Regions from separate parts of the Synechococcus sp. CC9616 genome, predicted to be linked through region 1. Evidence: predicted binding sites of a transcription regulator. Region 1 holds the regulator's gene; each other region holds the start of a gene.
The links. Region 1 encodes NtcA, which controls nitrogen genes in cyanobacteria. Its sites were predicted from a motif close to GTANCNNNNGNTAC; they were not measured.

Region 1 (9,996 bases):
TGGCTTGGCTTTGGCCCGTCGCCGACACCTGGCTGGCAGCAGAACGCACGTTCCGATCTGCCCTGGAGCTCATGCGTTGCAACCCAGATCTGCGTTTCGCCCACTCAACGCCAGCTCTTTACGCCTGGTTGCAGCAGCACCGTCCCGGTCTGTTCGATGCCGTCTGTGCGGCCAGTCGGGCTGGGCGATGGGAGCCGATCAACGGGCCCTGGGTGGAAACCGATTGCGTTTTGGTGAGCAGCGCCTCTCTTTGGCAGCAGTTCCAGCTTGGCCAGGACTTCAGCGATCGCGTCTTCCCTGAATGGACGCACAACCTGGCCTGGCTGCCTGACAGCTTCGGGTTCAGTGCCGGGCTGCCAGCGGTGGCGGCACGAACCGGCATTCAGTGGTTCTGTACCCACAAGCTGGCCTGGAATGCGGATCAGCCCTTCCCGCACCGGCTGTTCCGTTGGCGCAGTCGCGGTGGAGAAGAGGTGCTGAGCCTGATGTTGCCGCCGATCGGCCGGCGTGGTGATCCACTCGACATGCTTCAGGAGCAACGCACCTGGTGCCAGGCGACAGGGGTGCCGACGGCTCTCTGGATTCCAGGCGTCGGGGACCACGGTGGTGGCCCAACCCAGGAGATGCTGGATCAAGTTGAGCTCTGGAGAGAGTCCCCGCAATCTCTCCCCTGCCGGTCCGGCACGGTTCGCGCTTTTCTTGAGTCTCTGGAGCCGTTGTCCACCAGGCTCCCCGTCTGGAAGGACGAGCTGTATCTCGAGCTGCATCGCGGTTGTGCCACCAGTCGCGTCGATCAGAAGCGTCACAACCGCAGCCTCGAGCGCTTGTTGCGAGAGGCGGATGCTCTCGGCTTTCTTCTGCCGCAAGGATCGGATCAAAGCGGAACTGCTGACTGGCGCCCTCTTCTGTTTCAGCAATTCCACGACATCCTTCCCGGGACCTCGATCCCTGAGGTGTTTGATCAGGCTGAACCGGTCTGGCGAGGGGCTCGCAGACAGGCGAAGGCGCTGCGCGATCAACGCATCCAGCGTCTGTTCAGTACTGGGCAGCCGTCAGACAGTGTTGATCGCTGGGTATGGTTGGCCTTGCAACCGCTGGAGCATTGGTCTCCACTGCTGCGATTGCCGAAGGGGAGCTGGCGAGCAGACACGGTTGTGCTGCCGCAGCAGCCGGCATCAGGCGGCGGCGTCTGGGTGCAGCTTCCCGAGCGGAGTGGCCTTACGGCTCTGGCCCTCGAGCGCTCCGCGATTGAGCAGGCCAGCCCGGCGTCGGTGCGAAACCCTGTTGAGGTTGCTTTGCTAGACGATGGGGTCTGGCGGATCGGCAACGGCCGGATGGCGTTCGATCTCTCCGATCGGGGGCTCCTTCAACTTCGTGATGCCCAGGGCATTGAGCAACTGTCTGCTCCTCTGCAGCTTGGTCGCTTTTCCGATCGGGGTGAGTTCTGGGATGCCTGGGATCTGGCCGCGGACTATCGCGAGCATCCGTTGCCCGTGGACAGCATGGCCGAATTGGACGTTCTCGAGACCGGTCCGCTCCTGGCCCATGCCGTGCTGCGCTATCGGATCGGCCTCAGTGCCCTACGGCTGGATCTGCGCCTGAGGGCGGATTGCCCCTGGCTCGAACTGATCTGCAGTGTCGAATGGCAGCAACGTCATGAACTGCTGCGGCTTGAACTGCCCCTCGCTCAACCGGCGGTTCGCTTTGCCGCGGATACCAGTGGAGGTGTGCTGGAACGCCCTGCCAAGGGCGAGACCCAGCGTGAACACTCGCGGTGGGAGGTGCCGGTGATCTCCTGGCTGGCATCGCAGACGGGGGCTCCGGGTGGTGGACTCGCCCTGCTGCTGGATGGTCCTCAGGGCGTCAATGGAACTCCAGAACGGATGGGGGTGTCGCTGTTGCGTGGACCCACATGGCCGGATCCAAAGGCTGATCAGGGTTGGCAACGCCATCGCGTTGGCTTGATGCCAATGGCATCGGACTGGGCCTCTGCCGGCATCCCGCAAGCGGCGATCGCGTTCAGGGAACCGGGCTGGTGGGGCCCCCTCGCTGGCGCTGAAACGGCTGAATGGCTTCCGGGTTTACCAAGTGATCTGGTCCCCTTGGCCTTTCACAGAAAAGATCAGAGCAGACGTCTGCGTCTGTTGAACCCCAGCGCCAGGCGCTGCCTCTGGAAACCTGGCGATGCCTGGCGGGTCAGGCGCGTGGAGGAAAGTCAGCTCTCGGATGCCGTGATGTTGAAACCGGGTGAACTGACCGAATTGATCCTGACTCAGTCCTCGTGATCATCAAAAGGGTCATCCAACGCCTTGGAGGGTGGACCAAAGGCTTGGTAAACACCGAAACCGGTGAGACCGAGCAGCGCAGCGAGCACGCCAATGGCCACGGATAGGGCTGGGGAGGTGGTTTCCATCACATCTCTCGACAGGATCGACCCTTCACCGGAGTCGGCCCCTACAGTATCGGCACTTCACTCGACCCGAGACAAAGCGTCGCCATGGCTCAACGCACCCGTCTGGGAGACCTCCTCCGCCCTTTGAACTCCGAGTACGGCAAGGTGGTGCCTGGCTGGGGGACAACCCCTGTGATGGGGATCTTCATGGTGTTGTTTCTCGTCTTCCTTCTCGTCTTCCTTCTCGTCATCCTTCAGCTCTATAACAAGTCATTGATCCTTGAGGGCATCAATGTCAACTGGAATGGTCTGGGCTGACCGCCTTCCATGAACATCTTCGGCGTCGGTCTCCCTGAAATGGCGGTCATCGGCGCCGTTGCTCTTTTGGTGTTCGGTCCAAAGCGTTTGCCGGAACTTGGACGAACCCTTGGAAAAACCTTGAAGGGATTTCAGTCCGCTTCCAAGGAGTTCGAGCGCGAGATCAACAAAGCGATGGCCGACCCCGAGGTCATCGAAGCTGAGTCCTCCGAAGCATCGGAGCATCCATCCTCGGATCGTTGAGCTTCAAGCCATGTCCAATCGGTTGAGATTGGTCGTGGGCCTCGGGAATCCCGGCGGCAAGTACCAGGGGACACGCCACAACATCGGCTTCATGGCCCTGGAGCTTCTGGCTGAGAAGAACGGCTTTCAGTTTCGCCATCAATCCAAATTGCACGGTCTCACTGCCGATGTCGGCATTGGTGATCAGCGTTTGCGTTTGTTGATGCCTCAGACCTTCATGAATGACAGTGGTCGCTCGATCAGAGCGGCACTCGACTGGTTCGATCTGGTTCCGGATCAGCTGCTCGTTCTCGTGGACGACATGGATCTACCCCTCGGTCGCCTGCGGTTGAGAGCCAAGGGCAGTGCAGGTGGTCATAACGGTCTGCGCAGCACGATCCAACATCTGAGCACTGAGATGTTTCCAAGACTGCGGATCGGAATTGGTGCTCCTGCTGAGAATCCCACCGAACGGAAGGCTCGCACTGTCTCCCATGTGCTCGGTAGCTTCGGAAAAGATGAGCAGGGGACGGTCAAACAGGTGCTGAATGAAGTGCTCGATGGATTGCAGCTGATCCAGCGGGTCGGCATTGAGCGAGCAGGGAACAGCATCAATGCCTTTCGCCCCGAGCATCACTCCGCGCAGCGATGACGGCACTTCCGGCGACCACAGCCCATCTCAGGGTTCTGAGGCAATGTTTTCTGGATCAATGCCTGGAAGGAGAGGTCATTGCCGGGGGGTTCCAGTGGCAGTTCAGCTGGTTTTTTGATCGTGGAGAACTCACCGTTGAACCGTCGCTTGGACGGGCCCTGATTCAGGACGCGTTGCGTCGCTTCCTGGTCCGGGCTGATTACCGATTGGAGCCTGGTGGTGACTATGTCTTCACCGTTCGCGCACGCTTCTGAGGGGTGCTTGCACCTGCCATGAACAGGTCAGGTTCAGATAAGCCTCCACCATCACCAAAGCTGCAACGGCATCGAGGGGAACCGGCGGCACTCTCAGTCCTTCGGGAAGGAGTCGGGTCAGACCCGTAGGTGGCCACAGCTGCCAGTACCGCTGACGGGCCTTCAAGGTTGTTCCGCGTTCATTGACCTGAACCAAAGTGGTGAGATCCTGCAGCGGCTCGATCCAGGTTTTGCTGCCCGTCCCATCTCCCATCACGATCATCTCCAGATCGCCGCGCTGCCTCCATTTGTTCAATGTGGTAAGCACGGCTTCAGGGACCAGCACATCACTGTCAAGCACCTGGGCTGAGTCGGTCGTCACTAGCACCAGGCCGCACTTGCTTCGGCCTGGATCGAAACCGACCACTCTTGTCATTGGGCGAGTTGAATCAACACCATCACCGGGTCAGCGCTCTCACTGGTGCGAGCCGCCACAACCTGGAGATTCACCGATCCGGATTCACGATTCACCAGCTGTTGTCCGAGCTGGCTGAGGGCATTGGGATCGAATTGCAGACCTTCAGTCAGCGAGCCCCGTCTCCTCACTTCGGCGAAAGCCGATGCAAGCAGAAGGTTCATGCTGGTCCGGATGGTGTCGGGTGATCGCTGGGCTGAGTCCAGAGTGGCGCTGGCCAACACTTCTCCCTGACGGGCGACGGTGCGATTGGGGCGGACATCAGGAATGGCGTAAACGATGCTCTCCCCTCGCAGCACGTTTGTTGCGGAGCGCATCGAAACCACCCAGGTTCCAGGTTTGCTGATCATTTTGCGGAGCCTCTCCACATCGCTTCGGGGGACAAGGATGATCTGCTTTTCAGGTTTGTCGCCAGGTAAAACCCGGCTGTAGGCCGTCAGATTCGCTTCACGCAGCAGGCGATCGATCACCTCTTTGGCCTGGCTGGGATTCTCCAGCTGCACCGTGGTCCTTGCCAGGGTCTGACCGCTGCTGAGAGCAACATCCCCTCGCCGCAAGGCGATCAGATTGCGTTCCAGCTGTTTGAGTTCATCCTCCCCAGCACTGATGCGATTGCGGACTGCCGCAAGCTCTGTTTCGGTGCGTCGAATATCGGCGTCACGCGCTGCGATGTCTTGACTAAGCCGATCCCGTTCGGCTTCCAGGGTTTGGCGTTGCGCCTGCAGTGGTTCCAGTTCTTCGCGTAGCTGAGCAGCCTTTTGCTTGGCTTCACCGAGTTTCGTCTCCACTTCCTGGGTTTGCGCACGGGCAGTGCGCCGGTCCTGTTCAGCGGAGGCGAGGGCGCTTCTGTTTTTTTCGAGTTCCGCCAGGTTGGCTTTGAGCTGTTGCCGGCTTTCGCTGAGCTTCTGCTGCAACGCATCGAGTTCAAACAAGCCGACGCGCAGCTGTCGACTGACCAGCAGCATCAGGCCGAGGGAGAGGGCACTGATCAGGCTGCCGGTGAGCACGGTGATGACCACGGCCGTACGGCGTGGTCGCATGTTGAACAAGCTGAGCCGGGCTTTGCCGACCCGGCTACCAAGTCGATCTCCGAGGGTGGAGAGCACCCCACCGAGGACGAGCAGCGACAGGATGAGAAGCCAGCCGCTCACCGGCTCCTCCCTGCTTGCATGAACGGTTCAGCTGAACCGCTTGGCCAGAGCGATTGGATCCAGCACTGTGATCTTCTTGCGATCAATCTGCACCAATCCGGATTGGCGCAAGTCTCCCAGCAGGCGGGTGATTGTGACGCGGGTTGATCCGATCGCTTCGGCGATCGCCTGGTGGGAGAGGCGCAGATCGATCGTGATGCCCATGTCATCGGGCACGCCGAAATCACGGCAGAGCACTAGCAGAAAACTCACCAAACGGGAGGACATGTCCCGGTGCGTGAGTGTTTCAATCATCGTTTCCGTCTGAAGAATCCGACTGGAAAGGCCTTGTAGCAGTCGCAGGCCAACGGCGGTGTCTGCCTCGATTGCAGTGCGAACGGATGCGGCCGGCGCCGTCACCATCTCAACGCGGGTAAAGGCAACAGCGTGATAAAAGCGGTCGGACCGGTGTCCCGTCAGCAGTGAGAGCACCCCGAACAGACTGTTTTCCCGAAGCAAGGCCACGGTGATCTCTTCTCCGGACTCATAAACGCGAGACAAGCGCACCGCACCACGGCGGATCAGATATACCCGTTCTGCTGGATCGCCAGGAAAAAAAATCGTTTTATTGCGTTCCACCAGTTCGCTGCTGGCACCGTCGAGATCGCGGATCACATCAAGCAGTGAACGGCTCGATGGAGCCTGGGACCCCATTGTCGAAGGGGGCACGGTTGGGGAGTAACGGGTGAAACCACTGCTGGCTGCATTCATGGTTTCGCCGCTGTCCCGTGCTGACTATCAGGAAGCTAAGGATCGACGAAGGTTCATCCTGTAACAGTCATTACTATTTCCCGGCCGCGCTCCAGGCTCATCAGGTTCTGACATCGGCGTAGGCCTGCCTCTGGGCGGTGAACAGCTGCTGTAAGCCGGGTTCAGCAAGATCCAGGAGCTGATTGAGTTGCCCCCGGCTGAACGGAGCTCGTTCGGCTGTGCCCTGAATTTCAAGCAGCCGCCCGTCAGATGCCATCACCACATTTAGATCCACCTCAGCCCGACTGTCCTCGCTGTAATCAAGGTCGAGCAGGCCTCTCCCGTCGACAAGACCGACTGATACAGCTGCCACCTGGTTGATCAATGGATCGCGTTCCAGCAGGCCCTGTTGGAGCAGAGCATCCGTGGCTTGACGCAGTGCCAGCCAGGCTCCGGTGATGGCCGCTGTTCTGGTGCCGGCATCCGCCTGAATCACATCGCAGTCAATCAACAGGCTGCGCTCGCCAAGGGCCTGCATGTCCACAACGGCACGAAGACTTCGAGCGATCAGACGCTGGATTTCCTGGGTGCGACCCGACAGCTTCATGAGTTCTCTCGGCTGGCGCTCAGGAGTGGAGCCAGGCAGAAGCCGGTACTCAGCGGAAACCCATCCCAGTCCCTCTCCCATACGCCAGCGGGGCACCTTGTCCTCAAGACAGACGCTGCAAAGCACCGACGTCTGCCCCGTCTGAACGATCAGCGAGCTGAGCGCAAATCCCATGGGATTCCAGCTGACGCTGAAGGGTCTCAAGTCGTTGATGTTGCGGCCGTCTCGGCGAGAAGCAGGGTGATCACTCATGGAATGATTCGACAGCACACCACAGGTGGTGTCAATGGGCTTGATCCTTGTGATCTCGCCGCTACATTCAAGGTCTTCCCGGGTATCCGGTTGACCATCACCTCGATGACCGCCAGCCTGAAATCCACGCGCACCCCATCAGCGGAGCTTCCAAGCCAGAGCTCTCTGGCAAGAGAACAAGCCGCTTTGCTGCCTCTGGCGACGGTTCCCTCGAGGGTGCCCCTGCATCTTGTTGAGCCTGAAGGTCAGCTGCAGGTGCACACCGCTCCGTATCGGGGCAGCTTTTCAACGGTGTTCAGTCAGGCGATGCGTGCAGCTGGGCTCGGCAGTCGTGTTCTGATTGCGCAATTTCTCAAGGGCGGAGTACAGCAGGGGCCTGGCGGCTGCGTCAATCTCTGCGGTGGTTTGGCCTGGTTGCGGCCTGACGTTCAGGCCTGCCTATCTGAAGCCGGTGTCGAGCAGGCCAGGCCTGCGGTGGAAGCCGTCTGGAACGACTGTCGTCATCACTTGATGCAAGGCGATCTCGACCAACTGGTGCTTGATGAACTGGGTCTTGCTGTGGCACTGGGTTACCTCGATGAACAGGAGTTGGTCGACTCCCTGAAGCAGCGGCCTGGTTCGATGGATGTGATCATCACTGGGCCCGCCATCCCAGCCAGCGTGATGTCGATGGCGGATCAGGTCACTGAATTGCGACGAGGTTTCTGATGCTGAAATGCGATCGCTGGATCACTGAGCAAGCTGCTGAAGGAATGATCACTCCCTTTCAAAAGGGTTTGGTGCGTCATCTCGATCCCGAAAATCGTGAGCGTCCCGTTCTCAGCTTTGGCTGCTCCTCCTACGGCTACGACCTCAGGCTTTCACCGCAGGAGTTCATGATTTTCCGGCACGTCCCCGGCACTGTGATGAACCCAAAGCGCTTCAATCCGGCCAACCTTGAGCCGACCCCTCTGCATGAGGACGAGGATGGCAGCTACTTCATCCTTCCGGCTCACTCCTATGGCCTTGGAGTGGCACTGGAGAAGCTGCGGGTTCCTCCCAACATCACAGTGATCTGTCTCGGGAAGAGCACCTATGCACGGCTTGGAATCATTGTGAATACCACCCCGGCTGAAGCCAGCTGGGAAGGGCACCTCACTCTCGAATTCAGTAACAGTTCTGGCGCTGATTGCCGTATTTATGCCAGTGAAGGCATCTGTCAGTTGCTGTTCTTCGAAGGTGATCCCTGCGACACCACGTACAGCGACCGCGCTGGCAAATATCAGCATCAACCTGAAAAGGTCACACTGGCCAGGGTTTGAACCCCCTCCAATCGCGTTTGATTGAAAGGGACTGTGTGTTATTCGCCGACCAAAATATTGTCTTCACTCAAAGGTGTGCTGTTCGGTAGATCGGCAATGATTCCTCCTTGGTTTTTATTGCAAAATCCTTTTGAGTTTCCGTTCCCATCTACATAAACATCTCCCTTGGGCTCGAAATAAATAAGATCAATCCCCTCGGCTGATGCCTTTTTAAATTCTTTTTTGTTGGTTGCGATAGCGATATCGGGCTCATAATCTTTCTCCTCTTCAAGAGTGTCAACAAGATTCTCAAGCGATTGACTTGTCAGTGTTTCTTTTTTATCGAGATTCGCGATTAATGGGTCATCGTTCATCGTTGCTGTTCTTGTCGACAAAGCCCGTCTCAGAATCATTGGTGTCGATGTAAAGCTCTCCCTTTGGCTTGTAGTAGACAAAATCGTGATCTTCTTTGGCAATCTTGTTGAGGTCCTTTTTGGAGTCTGCAACGCCAACATCCGGGTTTCCGCCGAGTTCTTGAAGGACGGAGTTGGTGATAATTGGATTAAAGAAAATCTGATCTGCAATGATGATTTGATCGCCTTCTTTGGTGTCGAAGTCCACCACTTGATCGGCTTTGCTCTTGGCGAAGGGCTCGTCACCAGAGAAGTAGAAGCGATCGGCGCCAGCATTGCCTTCGAGTCTGTCTTTGCCGTCACCATTGAGGCTTGGTTTGAGCAAACCGGTTAAGGCGCCAGCCGAGCCCGGTGCAGACGACTCTTCTCGTACCAGGCCGCAAATTCAGGTGACCAGCTCAGCAAGTGCGGCCACATCAGATCACAGAGCTGACGAATCTCCAGCTGGGCATCGAGCTTTGCCCTCAGATCCATGAAGTGCAGAAACGCCCTCAGGCTGAAACTCACCACAAAGTGCTGGCGGTAATCGAACGGCAGGATGCCCCGGGCATGCTCCTCGGCAAAACCCGCTTGCAGCAGATCGCGGTAACGCTCGGCGGCTGCCTGGCAGTGCTTCAGATCCAGCTGTCTTTGGTCATCTGTGTAGGCATATTTTTTGCCTTGCCGGTCTCGGTAGTCGCCAATCGGCCGCAGATAGAACACCTCTTCCAGGTCGAGGTTTCCATCGGCGGCTCGGCAGATGCGCTCGCCGGTGTAACGCATCGATTGCACATCGAAGCTGACGCCCACCCTGTGGGTGCGGGCCTGTTGCATCACCGAGTGGGGAAACCAGCCAACGTTCAACACGATTTGGGCATGTTCAAGAGGACCGTAGTGGCCCCGCTCTCCAGATAAAAGTCGCTTGATGCAGATCTCTCCAGCTCGCTGCTCATCGGGCCAGTTCTCACGATCTCCGGCGACAAATCCCTCGCTGTAGTCCTGGTGCATGGCGGCATAGACGCACTGCTGGGGATTGGGAGTTGCAGCGATCAGATCGACCCGGAAACGATCCATGGAGTTGCCGATACGTCTCTGCCGTGATCATGGCGGCCAGGAGCCGGCCACGCTCGTCAGCCGTGGCTTCGAGGGCCGGTGGTCGTTCCGGTTGTTGCCAGATCACTGCTACGAACTGGGCTGACACTGCCCATGCCCTGCAGACCAGGGAGAGCTTTGTCCAGGATCAAGGCTTCGCTGATGGCTTTGAGATCCTCTGGCTGCCTAAGGCCGATCGAG
Region 2 (9,996 bases), 400 kb from region 1:
GCTGACAGCAAGGCGCCCTTGGTGGTTCTCGTTCCTGGTTTGAACACCGACATGAATGCGCTGCTGTACGTCGGTGAGACGCTTGCCAGTCACGGCTATGCCGTAGCAGCTCTCAACTTGCCTTTCACCAGTGCAGACACGGTGACTGCAGCGATCGAGGGAAAAGGAGCCATTCCCCCTGCGAATGCCTGGTATCGCCAACCAACCACCGTCAGCGAACTGATTGATCAGGTAGAGCTGCGCTGGGGAACCCGTGTGGATACCAAGCGCGTTGGTGTTCTCGGTCAGTCCCTCGGTGGATACACCGTGACCGCCCTGGCTGGGGCATCGCTCGATTGGCCACACCTCGTGCAGGGATGCCGTCAGCTCGATGATCCGAACACGGTGGTGCTGAATCCAGCGATCGTCTGGCAGTGCACCGCTCCCAATCGGGTGGTGGAGCGCACGAGTTTTCGAGACTCTCGCGTCAAGGCGGCTGTTGCGGTGAACCCGGTGACCAATCCCATCTTCAGCAGTGCCTCCATGGCTCAGTTGGAGGTTCCGATGTTGGTCATCGCCGGCATGAACGATGTGTTTGCACCGCCGGTGTCGCAGCAGCTCAGTCCTTTCACCGCGATTCGACAGCCGGGTTCCGTTTTGGCTGTTCAGAACAACGGCACCCATCTCTCGTTTCTGGATGCCACGTCATCTCTGCCGCCAGTGATCACCGGACCTGATCAGCCGTTGGCTCGCACTGAGCTCAGGGGAATGGCAAAGCTGTTTTTCGACAAACATCTGGCCGGCCGCACGTCGACACCATCCCTGGCTCCTTCTGGTAACGGCAGTTTCAGTGTCGGCTCCGACCCCTTAACGCTGCTGCTCCGTTCCGTCCTGACCATGGAGCAGCTAGAGCAAGTGGAGCCGGGCCTGAAAGAGGTGCCTTGAGGTCAAAGCAGCAGATAGCGCTGGGCCATCGGAAGTTCCTCCGCGGGATCACAGGTGAGCAGCGTTCCGTCAGCGAAGACCTCATAGGTCTGCGGGTCCACACTCACGGAAGGCAATGCTGAATTAAGTTTCAGGCCGTTTTTCCCGATGCTCCGTGTGTCCTGCACCGCCATGCAGGTCCGTTCAAGCCCGAGTTGACGTTGGATGTCCTGGTCCATCGCTGCCTGGCTCACAAAGGTGAGACAACTGGAGGCCAGGGCTTTGCCGAAGGCGCCGAACATGGGACGCCCGTGGACTGGCCCCGGCGTGGGAATGGAGGCATTGGCATCGCCCATCTGAGCCCAGACGATCGAGCCGCCCTTGAGGACCAGGTCCGGTCGGATCCCGAAAAAGCCTGGTTTCCAGAGCACAAGATCCGCCAGCTTGCCGGTTTCGACGGACCCCACCTGGCTGCTGATGCCATGGGCCAGGGCTGGATTGATCGTCACCTTGGCGATGTAGCGCTTGAGGCGATGGTTGTCGTTGCGTGCGTTGTCTTCCGGAAGCGCGCCGCGCTGAACCTTCATCTTGTGAGCGGTCTGGAAGGTGCGGGTGATCACCTCACCCACCCGGCCCATCGCCTGTGAGTCGCTGGCAATGATCGAGAACGCTCCCAGGTCATGGAGGATGTCCTCGGCGGCAATGGTTTCGCGGCGGATCCGTGATTCAGCAAAGGCCACGTCCTCGGGAATCTTCGGGTCGAGGTGGTGGCACACCATCAGCATGTCGAGGTGCTCCTCGAGTGTGTTGCGGGTGTAGGGCCTGGTGGGATTGGTGCTGCTGGGAAGAACGTTCGCTTCCCCGCAGATCTTGATGATGTCCGGGGCATGGCCACCGCCAGCCCCTTCGGTGTGGAAGGTGTGGATCGTCCGTCCCTTGATGGCGGCGATCGTGTCTTCGACGAAGCCGGCTTCATTCAGGGTGTCGGTGTGAATGCACACCTGCACATCCATTCGATCAGCCACGGACAAACAAGCATCGATTGCTGCTGGCGTGGTGCCCCAGTCCTCATGCAGCTTCAGGCCACAGGCACCGGCTCGAACCTGTTCTTCCAGAGCCTCTGCTGTGCTGGCGTTGCCTTTCCCAAAGAATCCGAGGTTCACCGGCAGACCCTCAGCCGCCTGAAGCATGCGGCCGATGTGGAAGGCGCCGGGTGTACAGGTCGTGGCGTTCGTGCCGGTGGCTGGACCGGTGCCGCCGCCCATCAGAGTGGTGACGCCACTGGCGAGGGCGGTTTCGATCTGCTGGGGGCAGATGAAATGGATGTGAGTGTCGATGCCGCCGGCAGTCAGGATGTGACCTTCTCCAGCGATTGCCTCGGTTCCAGGGCCCACAACAACAGTGACCCCCTCCTGGGTATCGGGGTTTCCAGCTTTTCCGATGCCGACGATGCGGCCGTCTTTGAGGCCGACATCGGCTTTCACAATGCCCCACCAATCGAGGATCAGGGCATTGGTGATCACGGTGTCGACGGCACCGTCAGCTCGTGAGGTCTGGGCCTGGCCCATGCCGTCACGGATCACCTTGCCGCCGCCGAATTTCACTTCATCGCCGTAGACGGTGAAGTCCTTTTCCACTTCGAGGATCAACTCGGTGTCGGCGAGTCGAAGCCGATCCCCGGTGGTGGGTCCATAGGTTTCGGCGTAGGCCTGGCGGGAGATGCGGAAAGGCATGGATCAGGCGTCGAGGGGTCCGTTGATTTGGCCGTTGAAGCCGATGGCACGCCGATCGCCGGCGAAGGGGATCAGATTCACGTCACGGCTGTCACCCGGTTCAAATCGAATCGCCGTTCCGGCTGGAATGTCGAGCCGCTGTCCGCGAGCGGCTGCACGATCGAACTGCAGGGCAGCGTTGGCTTCAAAGAAATGGAAGTGGGATCCCACCTGCACCGGACGGTCGCCGCTGTTGGCGACGTGGATGGTGGTGACAGGGCGTCCCGCATTGAGTTCGAGTTCGCCTGGTTCAGCGAGCAGTTCGCCGGGAGTCAAGGGTGACATTGAGTAGTGCCTCAGCGAATCGGATCGTGCAGGGTGACGAGCTTGGTGCCGTCCGGGAAGACCGCTTCGATCTGCACCTCGTGCACCAGTTCGGAGACCCCCTCCATCACCTGGTTCTTGCTCAGCCAGGTGCTGCCGTCCTGCATCAGTTCGGCAACGGTTCGGCCATCACGGGCACCTTCGAGAACAAGAAAGCTGAGCCAGGCCACAGCTTCGGGATGGTTGAGCTTTAGGCCCCTGCCAAGGCGGCGTTCCGCCAGTAGTGCAGCGGTCACGATCAGGAGCTTGTCCTTTTCCTGCGGACTGAGATACATGGAGAGCCTCGCTCTTTTTCAGTTTGTCCCTGCTGTTGCCGTTTGAGCGTTTGATGTGAACGTTTGTCGTCGTAACGGCTCTTCCTGCAAAGGCCAGACACGTGGAATTCGGGCTGGCTGAAGTCCTCGCAGGGATCTGGTTCGGGACCAGATCCGGCTGAACCAGAATCGTGCATCACGGCTGGAGTGGCCGGTGTACCGGGCGACCAATCCCTGTCGCAGTGCACCGCAGTGCATCACTCCTGCGAGGCCGCAGCGATCCTCCCGGGCCCCTTCGAGCAAGGAGGTCATCGTTGTTTTGTCGAGATGCATCGGTGCTGCCCAAACCAGGGTTCCGAAGACCGGTGCACCGGCAAGGCCGTGCACGCTCTCGAGACTGCTGCCGCCCAGCTCCAGTCGATCAACCATCTCCCAGTGGTGGTCATCGCCATCACTGCGCTGCAAGGCCAGGCTGGATCTCCAGCAGCCTCGCTCGAGGCTCTCGCCCGCCGCGGTCCGTCCCAGGCGCACGATCTCTGCACTGAGAAATGAGGCATCCAGAGGCAATGTCACCCTGAGTTGCTGCTCCAGCAGTGCGTCGGCGTAGAGCACAAGTTCCTGGGGTAACCACTCCAGGTCGCTGCCGGGTTGTAGTGAGCCCGTCACGCTCTGGTAAGACCAAGCGCCTTGCGGATGCAGCTGGCTGCGTCCCACTGAGCCGTACACCTTTTGAGCGGCAACGCTGGTGATCAGTGCTCGGCTGTTGGGCCTGAGCGTCAGATCGATGTTGAGACGATCACCGCCGACCAGTCCGCCGGCCGTGTGGAGCAACGGCAGTTCGCAGCGGCCATCGTCCCCCTGATCTGACCTGAGCAACTTGAAAGGTGCGCTGCAGCCACCTTGGTGGATGGTTCCATGCTCTGTTCTGAGGAACTGCAGCTGGCAGGAGCCATGCCACGGGTCAGGGCCGTTCATCGACGTGTTGTGTGGAGACCACATTCGGCACGGTCGATCGCACCAATCGGTAGCGATCCATACCAAATGAGAGGGTCGAGCTGGGCAGGCTCACGGAACCTGGATCGACGGGAATGGGCGAGACGGTGATTGTGCTTGAGCGGTGTCACGGTCAGCGCTCGGGCGCTGCACATGGCATGCAGCTGCCGCTTACGGCTGAGCAGCGCACGTCGTTGCGAGGTCGTCGTCGCACGCTCTGTGGTCAGGAGGTGTTGTTGCAATTGCCAAGGCAGGGCCCTTTGGCTCCCGGTGATCTTCTTTCCGACAGTCAGGATTTCAATCTTGTTCGTGTGATGGCTGCGAAGGAGAAGCTTCTGGAGGTGAGGGCGGAGTCGCCTCTGCAATTGCTTCAAGCTGCCTATCACCTGGGCAATCGCCACGTGGCGCTGGACCTGCAGCCGGATCGACTGCTGCTTCTGGATGATCCCGTACTGGCGTCGATGCTGCTGGGACGAGGCCTGCAAGTGCGCTCCTGTGAGCAGCCATTCCAGCCGGAGGGCGGAGCCTATGAACAGCACTATCACTGATGTCGGCACTGTCCCTGCTGCAGCTTGTGAGTCCGGCCTTGCCGGTTGGTGCCTTCAGTTACTCCGAAGGTCTGGAGGTACTGATTCAGGCCGCCACTCTCAGCGATGAGCGTCAGATTCAGGACTGGCTGGAAGCTGAACTGCGGCATGGGGCGCTTCGCCTCGAGGCGGCAGCGCTTAAGGGCCTGTCGGATGCCCTGCGGCAATGGAGGGCTCACGGTGATCAGCAAGCACGGCAGTGGCTGATCGATCAGGACTCCTGGTTGCTGGCGAACCGTGAGTCTTCTGAGGTGCGCTCGCAGCAGACCCAGATGGGTGCATCGCTGTTTCAGCTGATCAAGGAGATGGGGCATCCGCTGCCCCAGGCGACGCCGCTGAGCTGGCCATCAGCATGGGCCTGGTCCGCAGTCGCGCTGGACGTCTCCCAGTCCGACATGGTTGAGGGTTATCTCTACGGATGGGTGGCCAATCAGCTCAGTGCGGCGGTGCGGTTGCTGCCACTGGGTCCCTCCAGGGCGCAGGTCGTGCAGCAACGCCTGCTGCCGCTCATCTCTGAGCAGGCTGTCTGGCTGCAGTTGCAGGACCCCAGGCAGCTCTGGAGCCACGGGGTCGGTGCATCGATGGCTCAGCTTGCCCATGCTGAGTTGTACTCACGTTTGTTTCGAAGTTGATGAGCAGCAAGCTGCGTCTCGGTGTGGCTGGTCCTGTGGGATCTGGAAAGACGGCTCTTGTGGAGGCTCTTTGCCGCCGCTTGCGAAACCAGCTTCAGCTCGCCGTTGTCACCAACGACATCTACACCCAGGAGGATGCCCTCTTTTTGACGCGAGCCGGTGCTCTGGAGCCGGATCGCATCCGAGGCGTGGAGACAGGTGGTTGTCCTCACACCGCGATTCGCGAGGACTGTTCTATTAATCGTGCCGCCGTGGCGGAACTCGAAACACAGTTCCCCCACCTGGATGTGGTGTTAGTGGAAAGCGGTGGCGACAATCTCGCCGCCAGCTTCAGTCCAGAGCTGGTGGATTTGTGCATTTACGTCATTGACGTGGCTGCCGGTGACAAGATTCCCCGAAAAGGTGGACCGGGAATCACCAAATCCGATCTGCTGGTCATCAACAAGATTGATTTGGCTCCCATGGTTGGGGCTGATTTGTCTGTGATGGAACGGGATACCGACCGAATGAGAGGCAACAGGCCGTGGTGCTTCACAAATCTGTCGAATGGTGAGGGTTTCGAAAAAGTCGTCGCGTTTGTGTTGCAACAGTTACCGAATACAGCCGCTTGAGCGCGGCAGTTGCCAAAAGGTTGCTGATGATACAAAGGCTGTCATATCTGGTTCATACCGTCACGTTTCGCCTCACGGCGCATTCACCACAGTGTGTGTTCTTATTTATGACTTCTGCACTATCAAAGCGTTTGCTGGCAGCGTTTGCTGCGACAGCAGTTGGCGTAACCATCACCGCCTGTGGCGGAGGTGGCGGCGGCGGTGACACCGCTAGCGATGGCGGCGGTGGCGCCGAATTTGATGGAGAGATCAAAGTTGGCATCCTTCATTCCCTCAGTGGAACGATGGCCATCTCCGAAACAACCTTGAAAGAGGTCGAGGAACTTGCCATCAAGGAGATCAACGAGTCAGGCGGTGTTTCCGTTGACGGCAAGAGCTACAAGATCGTTTACACCTCTGAAGACGGTGCCTCTGATTGGCCCACCTTCGCTGAGAAATCTCAGAAGCTGATCGACGCTGATGGTGTCGCCGTTGTCTTCGGTGGTTGGACGTCTGCCAGCCGTAAGGCCATGCTTCCCGTGTATGAAGCAAAAGATCACTTCCTCTTCTACCCGATTCAGTACGAAGGTCAGGAGTGCTCCAAGAACATCTTCTATACAGGTGCAGTTCCGAACCAGCAGGCAGAACCTGCTGTGGATTGGCTCTTCGAGCAGTTTGCCGACAAATACGGCAAGAAGGTTTACCTCGTGGGCTCCGACTACGTCTACCCACGCACAGCAAACACCATCATCAAAGAACAGGTGAAGAGCCTCGGTGGTGAAACCGTCGGTGAGGACTACATTCCTCTTGGCAACACAGAAGTTGCTCCGATCATCGCCAAGATCAAGAAGGAGTTCCCTGATGGCGGAATCATCATCAATACATTGAACGGCGACTCCAACGTCGCACTGTTCAAGCAGTTCAAGGCTGCGGGTATCACTCCTGATAAGTACCCGATCATGTCCTTCTCCATCGCAGAAGAGGAGATCCGTCAGATCGGACCTGAGTATGTGGGTGACACGTATGCCGCCTGGAACTACTTCATGTCCCTCGGAACCGAGGCTTCCAATACGTTCAACGATGCATTCCTTGCGGAGTATGGCGACGAACGGGTGACCAACGACCCGATGGAATCGGCCTACAACATGGTTTATCTGTGGAAGGCTGCCGTTGAGAAAGCAGGTACCTTCGAGGATCTTGATGCTGTCAGAAATGCACTGATCGGTATCAAACTCGATGCTCCTCAGGGCCCGATTGAGATGTATCCCAATCACCACATCTCTCAGACGGTTCGTATCGGACAAGCAAAAGAGAATGGTCAGTTTGAGATCCTCTGGGATAGCAAAACCCCCGTTGCACCGATCACCTGGAACCAGTACGTGCCTGAAACCAAAGGCTTCAAGTGCGACTGGACTCTTGATCGCCCTGACGCTGGAAAGTTCAAAATGGACACCTGATCGTCCAGGCACCGGAAAGTCCAAGATGTAATTTTTACATCTGAAATAGTTTCTCGAGTGGGTCACAATTACATGTAGGCCCACTTTTTTTCTCTATGAACCGATGGAATTAATTTTCTCTCAACTCCTTGATGGCCTGAGTATTGGATCGGTACTCCTCTTAGCAGCGACAGGTCTTGCCATTGTCTTCGGTTTGATGGGCGTTATCAACCTCGCCCACGGCGAGTTGATGATGGTTGGAGCCTATGTGACATTTGTCACGCAGAACATGTTTCGTCCGTTAGGCGAGGGTGTTTTTCAGCTGTACTACCTATTTGCATTGGTTTTTTCCTTTGTGATTACAGCAATCGTCGGTGTTTTGCTGGAGCGCACGTTGATTCGCCAGTTGTATGGGCGCCCTCTCGAAACGCTCCTTGCAACCTGGGGTGTGAGTTTGGTTTTGATTCAGTTCATCCGTAGTGTTTCTACGAGCATGACGATTGGAATCGTTGTGGCTGTTGTACTTGGATTCTTAGCGTCACGTTTTTCACCAAAAGCGCTCAAACGTGCTGCTTTTTATCCATATCTTTCTGGAATTTTTTGGGTTGTTTCTGCAATTATTGGATTCGTAACCATTACCGCCTTATCTGGTTCAAAAGCATTAGCAAAGCCCTGGTTTGGACCACGAAATATTGATGTGACTGCACCGAAATGGTTGCAGGGAAGTTGGGGTTCCATTGCCGGTATTGAGCTACCAGGCATCAGAATTTTTATCATTATCCTTTCAGCACTTCTTCTGGCTTTTGTTGCTTGGTTCTTAACCAAAAGCGTTTGGGGACTGCGTATACGATCGGTGACTCAGAACAGGCAGATGAGTAATTGTCTGGGCATTCCTACAGATAGTGTTGACAGCATCACGTTTGGTATTGGTTCTGGCCTGGCAGGAGTTGCTGGATGTGCAATCACTTTGCTTGGATCAGTTGGCCCAAATCTTGGAGCTGCTTATATCGTTTCCTGCTTCATGGTGATTGTTTTGGGAGGAGTTGGCAACTTGGTGGGAACGGTGATCGCATCCATGATGTTGGGCATTATTCAATCAATTATCGGCTCAGGTGCCATCTTGATTGCATTCCCTGATATTCCTAATCCTGCATCTGCAGTTATTGAGTTCTTCGCCACCACAAGTATGTCTTATGTGCTGATATTCATCTTTATTATTTCGTTCCTTCAATTCAAGCCTACAGGTATGTTCCCCCAGAAGGGACGATCTGTTGAATCCTGATCTTTATCTTCTAAATCACCATGAAACTCTTTAAAAAGCTAATTCCCTGGCTCCTTCTTGCTTTTGCCTTTTTCGTTTTACCTGCAATTCTTTCACAATTTCGCTTGAATCTCTTTGGTAGATATTTTTCACTAGCGATTGTTGCTCTAGGTATCGATTTGATCTGGGGATATACAGGTCTCCTCAGTCTGGGTCAAGGAATCTTCTTTGCTCTTGGCGGGTATGCGATTGGTATGCACCTGTTGCTCGTCACCCAGAACGATTTCACGACGGGTGCCAATGGGCTTCCTAAATTCTTTGAGAATTACGGTGTCGACAATCTGCCTTTCTTCTGGCAGCCATTCTGGTCTTTTCCCTGGACTCTGATTGCGATTTGGCTCATACCAGCAATTGTGGCTGGTTTGGTTGGCTACTTGATTTTCAGAAACCGCATCAAAGGTGTGTATTTCTCGATCATCACACAGGCATCGTTGATGGTGTTTTACCATTTCTTCAATGGTCAACAAAAACTTGTTAATGGTACCAATGGGCTGAAAACAAGTACGACTGAAATTTTTGGATTAATTGTGGGTTCTGATGATGCTCAAATTATTTTTTATAGAATTACTTTAATCTTACTTCCGTTTGCTTATCTGCTTTGCAAGTTCCTTACTAGTGGCCGTTTTGGTGATGCCCTCATCGGTATTCGAGACGACGAAGCTCGCTTACGTTCCAGTGGCTTTAACCCTGTTCCTTTTAAGGTCATTGTTTTCTTGGTTGCTGGAGGTTTGGCTGGTGTTTCCGGTGCTTTGTATACCATCCAATCCGGCATTGTTTCACCGCAGTACATGGCCATTTCAATGTCTATTGAAATGGTGATCTGGGTTGCTGTCGGAGGAAGAGGTACCTTGATTGGTCCGATTATTGGAGCTGTTCTTGTTAACTATCTCCGTAGCCTTGTGAGTGAAGCATTGCCAGAAGCATGGTTGTTTGTTCAGGGTGGGTTGTTTATCTTTGTCGTCACACTGATGCCTGACGGAATCTACGGATGGTTTAAGAATGGAGGTTTACAAACAATGCTTGCTGCCTTCGGTATTGCCAAAAAATCACCAACATATCCCAAGGCTGATTTAGATCAGGGGTATACAGGATGATTTCAAATTTTTAACATTATCTTTTCCGCTCTTACTTTGCACCCAAAACTATGTCCACCCCAATCCTTGAACTAAGTGATGTAAGTGTTG
Region 3 (9,996 bases), 1.3 Mb from region 1:
CAAGGTGTCGATGATGCTCGGCATGCTGTACCGAGCCACGACCTGCACCAGCACCTGGCGACTGCGGCCGCCCAGGGTGAGTGTTGTTTCGATCAGTTCCTTGGGGACGAACTTGACCGAATCCATCACCATCAGGATGTTGAAAAAAACGGTGCCGAGAAAGATCAGGGCGATTTTGGGCTCTTCGCCGATGCCCAGATAGATGATCAGCAGAGGGATGAAGGCCGCCGCTGGCATATAGCGCAGCATGGCGATCAATGGCTCACAAAGGGCGCAGACTGCCGGATAAACCCCCATACAGATGCCGATGGGCACAGCTACAAGGGTCGCGAGCAGGAATCCTGCAAACACCCGACCGGTGCTGGCGACGATGTCCTGAAACAGGATTCCGCTTTCCGCCATGGAGGCAAGGGAGCGGAACACCGCTCCAGGGGACGGCAGGAATTTTTCATCAACAACGCCCAACGCGGCGATGGCCGTCCAGATAAGTAACGGAAGCAGCAAGGATGACACCTGCAATCCGCCCCGAACAGCTCTTGAAGGTTTGGCCCCAAGAGCGAGCAGGGACAGGAAACCAGGCTTTTTCTCGATGGTTGCGGCAGGGGCCGTAGCGCTCATCAGGCGCCGGCTTCCTTCTTCACGAAACTGGAATCGAACAGGTTGCTCATGTCCGGTTTCGCTTCAAGGAAGCCAACGGTCACCATGAAGTCCGCCATGGACTCGGCTGCATAGGGCATGTGCTGCATGCCTTCACCGGGGCTGAACGCCTCAAGGTTTTCGTCCAGCGTGAAGAAGCGCGTGCCGTCCTTGTACTGCTTGTATTCCTCGGTGGGGATGCCTGCCCGCTTGGCCATGATCTCCTCGGATTTTTCGGGGTTCTCCTTCATGAAGGCGCGAACGTCCCACCAGGTTTTCACGATCTTCTGAACGTCGTCGGGACGCTCCTTGATCAGGTCTGCGCTGACGGTCAGCAGATCAGGAATGGCGCCGGGGTAGTCCTTCGAGGTGGCGATCACCCGGGCTCCTTCGCGCTTCATGGCCGTCCCGGTGTAAGGAGGGAAAGCGCCAACCGCATCCACCTGACCGGCCGCGAAGGCTGTCGCGGCTTGGTCAGTGGGCAAACCCTTGATCACCACATCGTCGCGACTGAGGCCAACGTCCTGAAGCGCCAGGCTGAGCAGGTAGTCGTCCACGATCCCTTCTTCCACGGCCACTGTTTTGCCTTTGAGGTCTGCCACGGAGGTGATTGAGGCATCGGCAATGATCTGGTCGTTACCGGAGGAGTTGTCGTTCACCAACACCACCACCTCTCCACCGTTCTCCCCCGGCAGAAAGGAAATCGTGTCGTTCAGGGTCTGGGAATTGCCGTCGATCTTGCCGGCCGCAAACGTTTCCATCGATGGCAGGTAGCCATCAAACCACTTCATTTCGACGTTCACTCCGTTTTTCTCGAACATTTTTTCCTCAACGGCGATCGCCCAGGGCCACCATCCCGCCCAGTTGCTGTATCCCAGCACGATTGGTGTTCCGCTCACAGCCGACGTGTTGGGTGCCTTCGAGCAAGCGACGGCCAGCAGGACGGCCAGGCCGGCGAAAAGCAGGTTTCGAAATTGTTTGGTCATGGATGGGGCGTGGGGGAGCCTGGAATTCCATGAGCTCCATCAGGCCATCGTCTGCAGCGTTTGGTTCTGGCGTGGTGTGAATAACTACGAAACAGTGTCTTTGTGTTCGGCCTGAGGCTTTTGTCGGTGAAGCGATGCAACATCATTCAGGCATCGTTTTCCTGGGTCGGTACGTTTGAAGCCCGGATCGAGCTATGGACCAATCCTTTGGTGGCCTTCCAAACAAGGAAATCAGTTCCGTTGTTAGCACCTGGTGGCGGGAACGGGTGAAGGAATTGATTAACGAGGAACGGGCTGAGGATGCAAGAAGCCTTTATTTGGAATTCGGAGAAGTTAGTCCGATGGTCTGACGTCTGTTCAATCACTGATGAAATGCACAGACTTGTTTTTCTAGTGATTCCGTGCAGATTAATTTCTCCACGGAAGGTCTGTTTGGTCTGGATTGACAACAAGCTGTAGATCTCTGAATTTGAGATATCTCAACAGGTTTGTGCACTGATATGCACAGTGTTATCACGAATGGGGGGGCATGGCAGAGACAATGGATGGATAAAGTTAGCTGTCTATTTAAAATTTCTGGATTGGTGTCTGAAGTTCTTGAAAGACCTTCCACCATCCACCAACTCTTACCAGTGGATGAGCTCTGGAAGGGCATTGTTTGAAGTTGTCCTCCAGCGCAACCATGCACAAGCGGTTTGTTCTTTCTGCCTGGTCAGCAAACTGGATAACTGACCAATCTGCTTGCCGAACCAGTCGGGCCATGAGCTTGAGCCACTTAGAGCGGAGACACTCAGACGTTTACGATTTTCAAGAAGACTCTGGGGGTTTCGACGTGGTTCTCTTCATGACGTCTGGTTTGTTTGCCGTTCTGGCGGGTTTTACTGGAGCCGATATCGCCTTGTTCCGCAAGCTCAACCATGAACTTGGCATGTTGTGTCAGGCCCCGCCGTCGCAGGCGATCCGTGTCTGCAGAATCCATGCGCGCCTGGTTGGCGGCTGAGCTTCTGAGCAATCGGGAGTGTCCTGAGACGACTGATCTCATGCTTCCTGTTCCTGGCTAGAGGCACTCGTTTAAAAAGTTCGTCGCCGAACCCGTGAACAGATTTTGTATCAGATGTATCAGTATAGATGTGGATGGTGATCTGCCGATACTTTTATATCGTCGTTGTTATGTAGAGAATTAAAAATTGTTCGTCACTCTGTCGTGGGTTTGGACTGTGTGCGATGGATGGTTTCCTAGGGTTTTTTCAACGACTTAACCCGAAATGTCTCCTGGTTTCAAAAGCGAGAAGGAGATCAAGCTTGCCAGTGCTCATCTTCTGAGCCTCGCCAAAGATATTGTTGATGCCAATAAATCCAAGGATGTTGAATTGGATCCTGGTCTTGATATCTGCGACTACATCAAACGACTTCAGCAACCAGCTCAGTCCTGAAGCGTTTTTATTTGGCGGGTTTGGGAGTTTTGTCGAGACGCGATACAAAGTCAAAGTCCGCTTGACCCGCATTCATATGCTGTTGAGATGACACCCAGCACAACTCCGGCACAACTGGAGCAGGACCTCAGGGCAGCTCAGCTGCATGGTCGCTGGCTCAGCGACGATGAACTGGCCGCGTTGCGGGACGAAAAGGAGCAGCGGATTCAGGCCCAGGAGCATCGTGATCATTTGCGTTTTCGTCTGTTTGTTCTGACGGGCGTCTGTTTATTGATCCCTCCGCTCTGGCCCTTGGCCCTGGGGCTGACGCTTTACCTGTTATTCCCGGCCACCATGCGCCGAGTCGGGCTTGCCGCAGGACTTCTGCTGGCTGTTGCCGCGATCGGCACGACGGGACTCCTGGCGATGTTGACTTTCTGGTTGTTGTCTCTGCTGTTTTAGGCCGCGTTCAGAGCCATGGCCGATGGCTCGGTTTCATGGTCATTCCCACCGGCGCCAGAGCAATCAAAGCGAGCTTGAGATGTTGAATTCCGAAGGGGATTCCAATGATGGTGACGAAGCAGGCCAGAGCTGAGCTGAGATGGCCGATCGCCAACCACCATCCCGCCACGACAAACCACAGAACATTCCCGATCAGCCCAACCGTGCCGGTTCCCAGGTCTCTCTGGCCAGTGAGCTGTTCTCTGTTGACGGCTTCGTAGCCGAAGGGCCAGAGGGAAAACTTGCCAATCACCCAGCAGCTTCTTGCCCAAGGCAATCCAATGATTGTGATCGCGCAGAGCAGAGAGGCAAGCCACCATCCCAGGGCCATCACAAGCCCCCCGAGCACGACCCAAATGACGTTGAGGACAGAACGAATCATGCAGGCAATCTCCTCCGGTGTTTCCAAGATGGCTGCATTGGATACGCGCCGCACCAATCCAGCTCGTTACGTTGCGTAAACATTCGTTGTCTAAAGATGGCCGGCCGTTTTGGAATAGTGGGTTGCGGCTACGTGGGAATGGGTGTTGCGATCAACGCCCGCAGTCGTGGGCTCGTGGTCACTGGCACCACCACATCCCCTACGAAACTTGCCCAGCTCTGCGATCTGGTGGATCACCCACGGATCTGCCGCGCTGGTGATCCCGGTGCCGACTACAGCTTCATCGAGCAACTGGATGGCCTTCTGATCTCAATCGCTCCCACATCGGAAGATGAAGCAAGCTCCTATGGAAGCGTCTTCGGAGAGGGCGTTCAGGCTTTGGTGGAGGCCATTGGGCGCCGCAGTTCCCGCACCCCTCTCCATATCACTTACCTCAGTAGTGCAGGGGTATACGGGGACAAAGCCGGTCAAACGATCAACGAGCTCAGTCCACCGGATCTCACAGACGCCACGAATGCCCTTCTGGTGCGAGCCGAAAACACGGTTTTGTCTTTGAACAGTGCATCCACGCAGGCATGTGTGCTGCGTCTTGGCGGAATTTATGGACCTGGCAAGGATATCCCTGGTTATATCCGCAGCGCTTCTGGACAACAGGTCCCCAAAAACGGCAACAACGTCAACGCCTGGATCCATTTCCTCGACATCCTTCGCGGTGTTTCATTCGCTTATGAACGTCGCCTTCAGGGGATCTACAACCTGGTGGACGACATGCAGCTGTCTCGCAGAGAGCTGTCGAACGAGTTGTGTGATGCCGAGGGGCTCGCTCCTGTGATCTGGGAGAACCATGATCGTGATGGAGCAAGGATTTTCGATGCCCGTGTGAGTAATGCTCGGCTCAAAAATCTCGGTTTCAACCTCAAGGTCAGTTCAATGCTGGACCCTGTGCCCGCCTGAATACATCGAGCCATTCCCGTTCAGATTAAATCTCTTGCTCCAGTCAATTCCAAACTTTGTGATGAATAATTTTTGAGATTTTTGCCTAAAAACGTAATCGGAAACAGTAACGAATCGAATATCTAGATGACAATTATGTTCCAGTTTTGTTGTGAGATTGATAGGGCAAAGTATTCACACTCCCGGATTCAGAAGTGGTGACGTTCAAGTTTTGAGCTGTTGTATGTTCGCCTTCTAAAGCCAGTTGCTGACAATTTGTGATGTCTATCGCGCAGGGGCTTGCCAGCCTTCCATGCAGGGTTTATCCATGGTTGGTAGCAACAACTACTAAAACGTTCACCTTGTTACCTAACAAGGCGCAGCACGACTCAGGCCATGGAACGGGGGCTTGGGCTGATTCCGAGATCATCTGATGCAACTCACTTTCCTCGGCAACACCTACACGCGCCAGAACGATGTTTCGGCGAAATCCCTGGTTCAGCTCACCTATCGCCGCAGCGTTTATCAGGCCAACCGTGAGGCCGTTTCATTCACAACGCCACGGCTTACTTATCGCGGCGTCTCCTATTTGCGCTGAGCGATCGGTCCTGCGTTTTAGGGGCCCTGTCCTGCCCGACAGGGCCTGCGTCGTGATCATCAGCGTCTTGGCCATCTTCAACAGCCTGAAGATCAAGGCAGCCTGAGCAGATCACCCGGCCTTTTAATCGCCAGTAATTCGCCATTGACCGCTCAATTTGCATTCCGCAGCGGTGGCAGGCGAACAAGGGTGACATCAGTAACGACCCTCTTCGACCTGCACTCATGATGCCGTTCCACGGATGTTTCTGAAGGGTTGATCAGCAACTGCGCGAAGCGATTTTCCTTTTGTGTATCAAGACGGACAATTAAACTCGTCTGCCTGAGTCCTAATAGGTTCAGCTTCGCAGATGTCTTGGACCTGGTTGCCACTTCCACACACGTCCTAGGTCTGTTTCGTCTGACGGCCCCCAGCGTTCTGGGAACCCTCTGGCTTCAGACCCACTTTGCTGACTCTGAATGGGACGCCCTGCTTAATGGAGAGGCCAGCTTCGGTGTTGATTGCTTGAACGCCCTGATCCAGGACGCGCGTTCCGCTGGTCTGTCAGTCGAGCAAAGGGTTGTCGTTGAATCCTGAGAGCTGCCATTTTGATTGGCTCAATCGGAAGCGTGTCAGGACAAACTCACCTTGGACCTAATTGGTGTTTTGATAACGGCTTGGATTCAAATGGTTCGTCAGAAGGTTATCGATTGATGCATCTTTTCTGGTGAATCTCTTGTATGAGGATGAAGACAAAATCCTTCCACGCTTGCTTCATCGAGTTGATGAGGGCCTGTTTCCCTGTTGATGCAGTGATTGTGAAGGAATTCGTGCTCGCATGATTGAGCTTGAGCTGGATGACAACCAATTCCCTTTATTGGTGGCATAACTCGATTTGTGAATGCAACGCGCTGCCAGCCACGCTGACCACCCAGAGCTTCCTACAACTACTGAGTCCTGTGAGACACCTTTTTGTGTCCGACGACTTTTGTTGTGAGCTGGCCTCTTCTCTGGCTGTAATGCTCCTCGAATTTAATGCTGAACTTGAGGAGTTTTGTTTTCAAATCGACAGCCTGGATCAGTTACAAGGTGCAGATCGCTCTGAACTTGAAGCTGTTCGTTGATGCTGGAGAAGATCAGGGCTGTCTTTGCTGATCCTCAGGTTGCAGATCTAGAGGGTCTTTACGACGCAATCAACGCTGCGAGGGATCTGGCGCCGGATTCTGATTTCGAAGCCTGTTACGACATCGTGATGGCCGAGGGTGGTCCCGAATCGGAGGCCTGGATTGCCTTCACGGTGCATACTTCCAGCCGTTTTGATATCGACCAGCAGCCAGATCCTGATCAGTTTCTTCAGGTTCTCAGGGAGAGATGTGACGCGCGTCGTCAGGAATGACTCAGCTTTCGGCATATTTGAGGGCTTTCAGGCTCATCACCATGTGCGTTCGCAGGCTGCCGAGAGCCATGACCTGCTTTGGCGTTCGGGTGCGAGAGACTTCATCCCCCTGGCTTTCCAGCCACATCAGAAGCTCCTTTGTCTGATCTGCCCAGGCAGACAGGGCTGCCCTCAACAGATCGTCTTCGTCGACTCGGCCTTCGCGAGCCAGTGAACCTTCGGTGGCAGCCTTGAGCAGTGCGTTGAGCTGGTGCTGGCTCAGGGCGTCAGGAAAAGCAGGATCGGAGTCGATACTTAAGCAAATCTGTAGTTCTTGATCCAACCGTAGGCCCGGACGGTCCCTCAGCGCCACTCGTTCTCAGATCCGCTCCTCATCGGGGTCTTCCGGTAGGCCTCGAGCGCTGAGCGAAAGTCGCCTTGCCAACAGCAATCCTGGGTACAACAGCAAGGAACGGGCATCGTCTCGGAACAGGCTCCGCAACAGTTGCAGCAACGGGTCGCCAGGCCGCATACGACGTGTCAGCTCTGCAATGGCAGCGCTGCCATGCCACGCCTGCTCGCCCTCAAGCAAGACAGCGCCATCAGCCAAATTCATGCCCCTGCGACGCAGTTCCTGACGCAAGGCCTGCTCGGCGCGTCCATCACGGATTTCAAGTTCGGGGATTCCGCCGGTGAGTTCACTGCGGAGTGCGAAATGACGGCAGAACGGGCAGCCGCCGTCGTAGACGAGGGTGAGACTCATTGCACAAGTTTGACGTGATTTGCATCGCCAACGTGGTGTTCGCTGCCCTTCTGCTTCTGGTCCTGGTTGTTCCTGCTCGGGCCGATTGGCTCTGTGATGGTGACCCGCTCAGCATCAAATTGATTCCTGGTGCAGTGGATACCAGTGGTCTTCCTGATGGGATCCCGAATTCAGCAGCTGGGACATTGCCTGGTGACGGCATCCTGATCAGCTGGCGTGGAGTCACGTTGCAGCTGCCACGTACGAACAATGCCGGCACCCCCAGCTACACCGATGGACGTTGGTGGTGGCGTGCCGAAGATCCTGAACAGCCTGAGTTCAAGGAGCGGCGAGGCGAGGTGACGTCTTATCGCTGCGAACCCCTTGCTTAATCAAACAGCCTGCCTGCTCAAACCAAGTTGGCGCTTGAGAGATCCGGTGCCTTGTTGAAGATTGCCAGAACAGCTCCACTTTTGCTGAAAATGGTGCTCAGATCTTCGTCGCTGCTCCAGGTCAAACCTGGGATTGCGCTGACATCCAATGTGTCCTTCTGGAGTTGAAAGTCCTTGATGCGAACCCAACCCTGTGGATGCAACTTGAACGTATCTGCGCCTGGTCCCCCAGTGACTTGATCAGGCTTGCGGCCATTGCTCCTGCCAGCTGCTAGTTCATCGTCGCCTTTGCCGCCGATGAGAACATCTCGGCCATTTCTGCCGTCCAGTCGGTCGTTCCAACGTGTTCCTTTCAGACGGTCGTCTCCATTCGTTCCGCGAATCGGCGCAGTGGTTTTTGGTTCAAGCGTGAACTGTTGTCGGATCTTTCGGGTTGCTCCCTGTCCGTCGTCGAGCACATATCGAATGACCACGTCACCATGGAATACCGGCTTGGCTTTGAACGTCCAAGACCGAGCGCCTTTCTTCGAGAATGTGCCTTGTCGGGACTTCAGATTGGTAGCGACCAGGGGATCATCATCTGGGTCGACATACCCTTGAACAAGATCACGGTTTCGAAGTCGATAGGTTTTGCCCTGACTACCAGAGGCCAGCTCGGCTGGGTCGCCAGATGGAATTGGTCTGTCGTTGCGAGGAAGAATCTCGAAACCATTGCTGGCCGAAAGGAGTTCACCACGTCCATCGATGACGTTGTAATTCAGATTGATAGGCCCATGGAAGTTCTCAGGAGCAGTGATGGTGTAACTTCCATCGGCATTTTCTTGGCTTTGACCAACAGAGCTGATTAATCCGTCAGCGGAGAGGAGGTCTCCGTCTACATCACTGAATCCCTGGAGCAGTTGTGCTCGACTGATGATGAAGGCAGTATCTTCGATTCCCGCTGGAAGAGACGCCTTGGCTCCGATGAGCACTGGCGCATCATTCACATCCACCATTGAAAAACTGTTGTTGGTGGATGTGTTGCCGCCAAAACCATCGCTGACGTTGTACATCAGCGTCACAGGTCCGCGATAATCTGTTTCTGGTATGAATGTGTAGCCTTGTTGATCTGTATTGCTGGTCAACGTCCCAGAAGAAGCAGTGATGTTGCTCACTTGCAATGAATCCCCTTCTGGATCGCTCCATCCCTGAAGTAAATCGCTGACGTTGATTTGATAGGTGATGTCTTCCTTGCCTTCTGGAAGGAGTGCCTTGCTGCCTATTAGTACCGGAGGATCGTTGATTTCCTCCCCCCAGATTGACTGAAGAGCGGCAATGTCGAGAACTGTGTAAGTCGTTGGTTGGATTCCGCTGGCCGGTAGGCCATAGGCCATCAGGGTTTGATCAACCGACGTGCTTGTGGTTGTTCCGTATTGGTCTCCGTCATCTCCGTCAAAGGGATGTTCGAGTCCTAGTGCGTGGCCTAGTTCATGAATGGCAGTGCTTTTCCAGTTGTTTGTGCTCTCGCCCCCATAACTAATATTGATGGAAACATCGTTGTAATCAAAATCTACAAAACTCGGTTCTGATTGAGTGCCGCGATATCTCCATGCCTTGGCATTTGTCCCTGCGGTATTCTCTTCCTGGCTTGAACTATGATTCATAATGCGAATATCAGCACTCAATTCGTCGCTCACGACTTGTAAATTCAGATTGAGCTTTTCATTGAGATTGTTGATGAATCTCGTTAAGTAGTCTTGCCCCTCGCGGCTGATCGGTAGTGCATCAGCGCTGTTCTTGCCAAAGCTGGTCGAGCTTCCCTCAGTGTCGATAAAAACGGATAGTGTGTTGTTTTGAAGCTCGGCGTATTTAGTTATTATGTATTTAATTTTGCCGTCTATAATTAGTTCTGGTGTTAAAGCCATGAATGAATATTGCGTTTCAACCGGTTTCTTTCAAGAAATCTAGCTGCGCTCAGCTGATTTCAATCCTGGCCCCACGGCACTCTCATCCATTTCTCAGTGGGTTCGCAGATGCCTCCACGGATCGGTCTAAGGGGGCTTGCAGTATCCAAAAGATGC

Region 2: ureE (urease accessory protein UreE) is a predicted target of NtcA. The motif match lies at 4,278-4,291, and genes of this name have one in related genera.
Region 3: SYN9616_RS16395 (DUF4278 domain-containing protein) is a predicted target of NtcA. The motif match lies at 5,186-5,199, and genes of this name have one in related genera.

Annotation. Positions count from the first base shown of each region.
Region 1 is NZ_KI911558.1:2,356,278-2,366,273, forward strand. It holds gene SYN9616_RS0113140 (alpha-mannosidase) at 1-2,285, shown strand, start outside; gene psbN (photosystem II reaction center protein PsbN) at 2,273-2,413, opposite strand; gene psbH (photosystem II reaction center phosphoprotein PsbH) at 2,498-2,710, shown strand; gene SYN9616_RS0113155 (TatA/E family twin arginine-targeting protein translocase) at 2,720-2,953, shown strand; gene pth (aminoacyl-tRNA hydrolase) at 2,964-3,584, shown strand; gene SYN9616_RS0113165 (DUF3146 family protein) at 3,581-3,838, shown strand; gene SYN9616_RS0113170 (resolvase) at 3,816-4,253, opposite strand; gene SYN9616_RS0113175 (DUF3084 domain-containing protein) at 4,250-5,443, opposite strand; gene ntcA (global nitrogen regulator NtcA) at 5,471-6,136, opposite strand; gene rph (ribonuclease PH) at 6,294-7,031, opposite strand; gene SYN9616_RS0113190 (cob(I)yrinic acid a,c-diamide adenosyltransferase) at 7,137-7,739, shown strand; gene dcd (dCTP deaminase) at 7,739-8,332, shown strand; gene SYN9616_RS0113200 (hypothetical protein) at 8,371-8,685, opposite strand; gene SYN9616_RS0113205 (calcium-binding protein) at 8,675-9,049, opposite strand; gene thyX (FAD-dependent thymidylate synthase) at 9,055-9,777, opposite strand; gene SYN9616_RS0113215 (thioredoxin domain-containing protein) at 9,834-9,996, opposite strand, start outside.
Region 2 is NZ_KI911558.1:1,955,401-1,965,396, reverse strand. It holds gene SYN9616_RS0111280 (alpha/beta hydrolase) at 1-924, shown strand, start outside; gene ureC (urease subunit alpha) at 927-2,636, opposite strand; gene SYN9616_RS0111270 (urease subunit beta) at 2,640-2,960, opposite strand; gene SYN9616_RS0111265 (urease subunit gamma) at 2,972-3,274, opposite strand; gene SYN9616_RS0111260 (urease accessory protein UreD) at 3,293-4,228, opposite strand; gene ureE (urease accessory protein UreE) at 4,342-4,794, shown strand; gene SYN9616_RS0111250 (urease accessory protein UreF) at 4,794-5,465, shown strand; gene ureG (urease accessory protein UreG) at 5,465-6,076, shown strand; gene urtA (urea ABC transporter substrate-binding protein) at 6,184-7,512, shown strand; gene urtB (urea ABC transporter permease subunit UrtB) at 7,616-8,773, shown strand; gene urtC (urea ABC transporter permease subunit UrtC) at 8,794-9,906, shown strand; gene urtD (urea ABC transporter ATP-binding protein UrtD) at 9,957-9,996, shown strand, end outside.
Region 3 is NZ_KI911558.1:1,017,186-1,027,181, reverse strand. It holds gene SYN9616_RS0105980 (ABC transporter permease) at 1-618, opposite strand, end outside; gene SYN9616_RS0105975 (ABC transporter substrate-binding protein) at 618-1,622, opposite strand; gene SYN9616_RS15305 (hypothetical protein) at 2,455-2,622, shown strand; gene SYN9616_RS17175 (hypothetical protein) at 2,870-3,127, opposite strand; gene SYN9616_RS0105955 (hypothetical protein) at 3,143-3,496, shown strand; gene SYN9616_RS0105950 (YccF domain-containing protein) at 3,504-3,917, opposite strand; gene SYN9616_RS0105945 (NAD-dependent epimerase/dehydratase family protein) at 4,014-4,871, shown strand; gene SYN9616_RS16395 (DUF4278 domain-containing protein) at 5,284-5,448, shown strand; gene SYN9616_RS0105935 (hypothetical protein) at 5,803-6,024, shown strand; gene SYN9616_RS17170 (hypothetical protein) at 6,285-6,551, shown strand; gene SYN9616_RS0105920 (hypothetical protein) at 6,551-6,823, shown strand; gene SYN9616_RS0105915 (hypothetical protein) at 6,825-7,145, opposite strand; gene SYN9616_RS0105910 (DCC1-like thiol-disulfide oxidoreductase family protein) at 7,182-7,565, opposite strand; gene SYN9616_RS0105905 (hypothetical protein) at 7,565-7,936, shown strand; gene SYN9616_RS0105900 (cadherin-like domain-containing protein) at 7,954-9,840, opposite strand.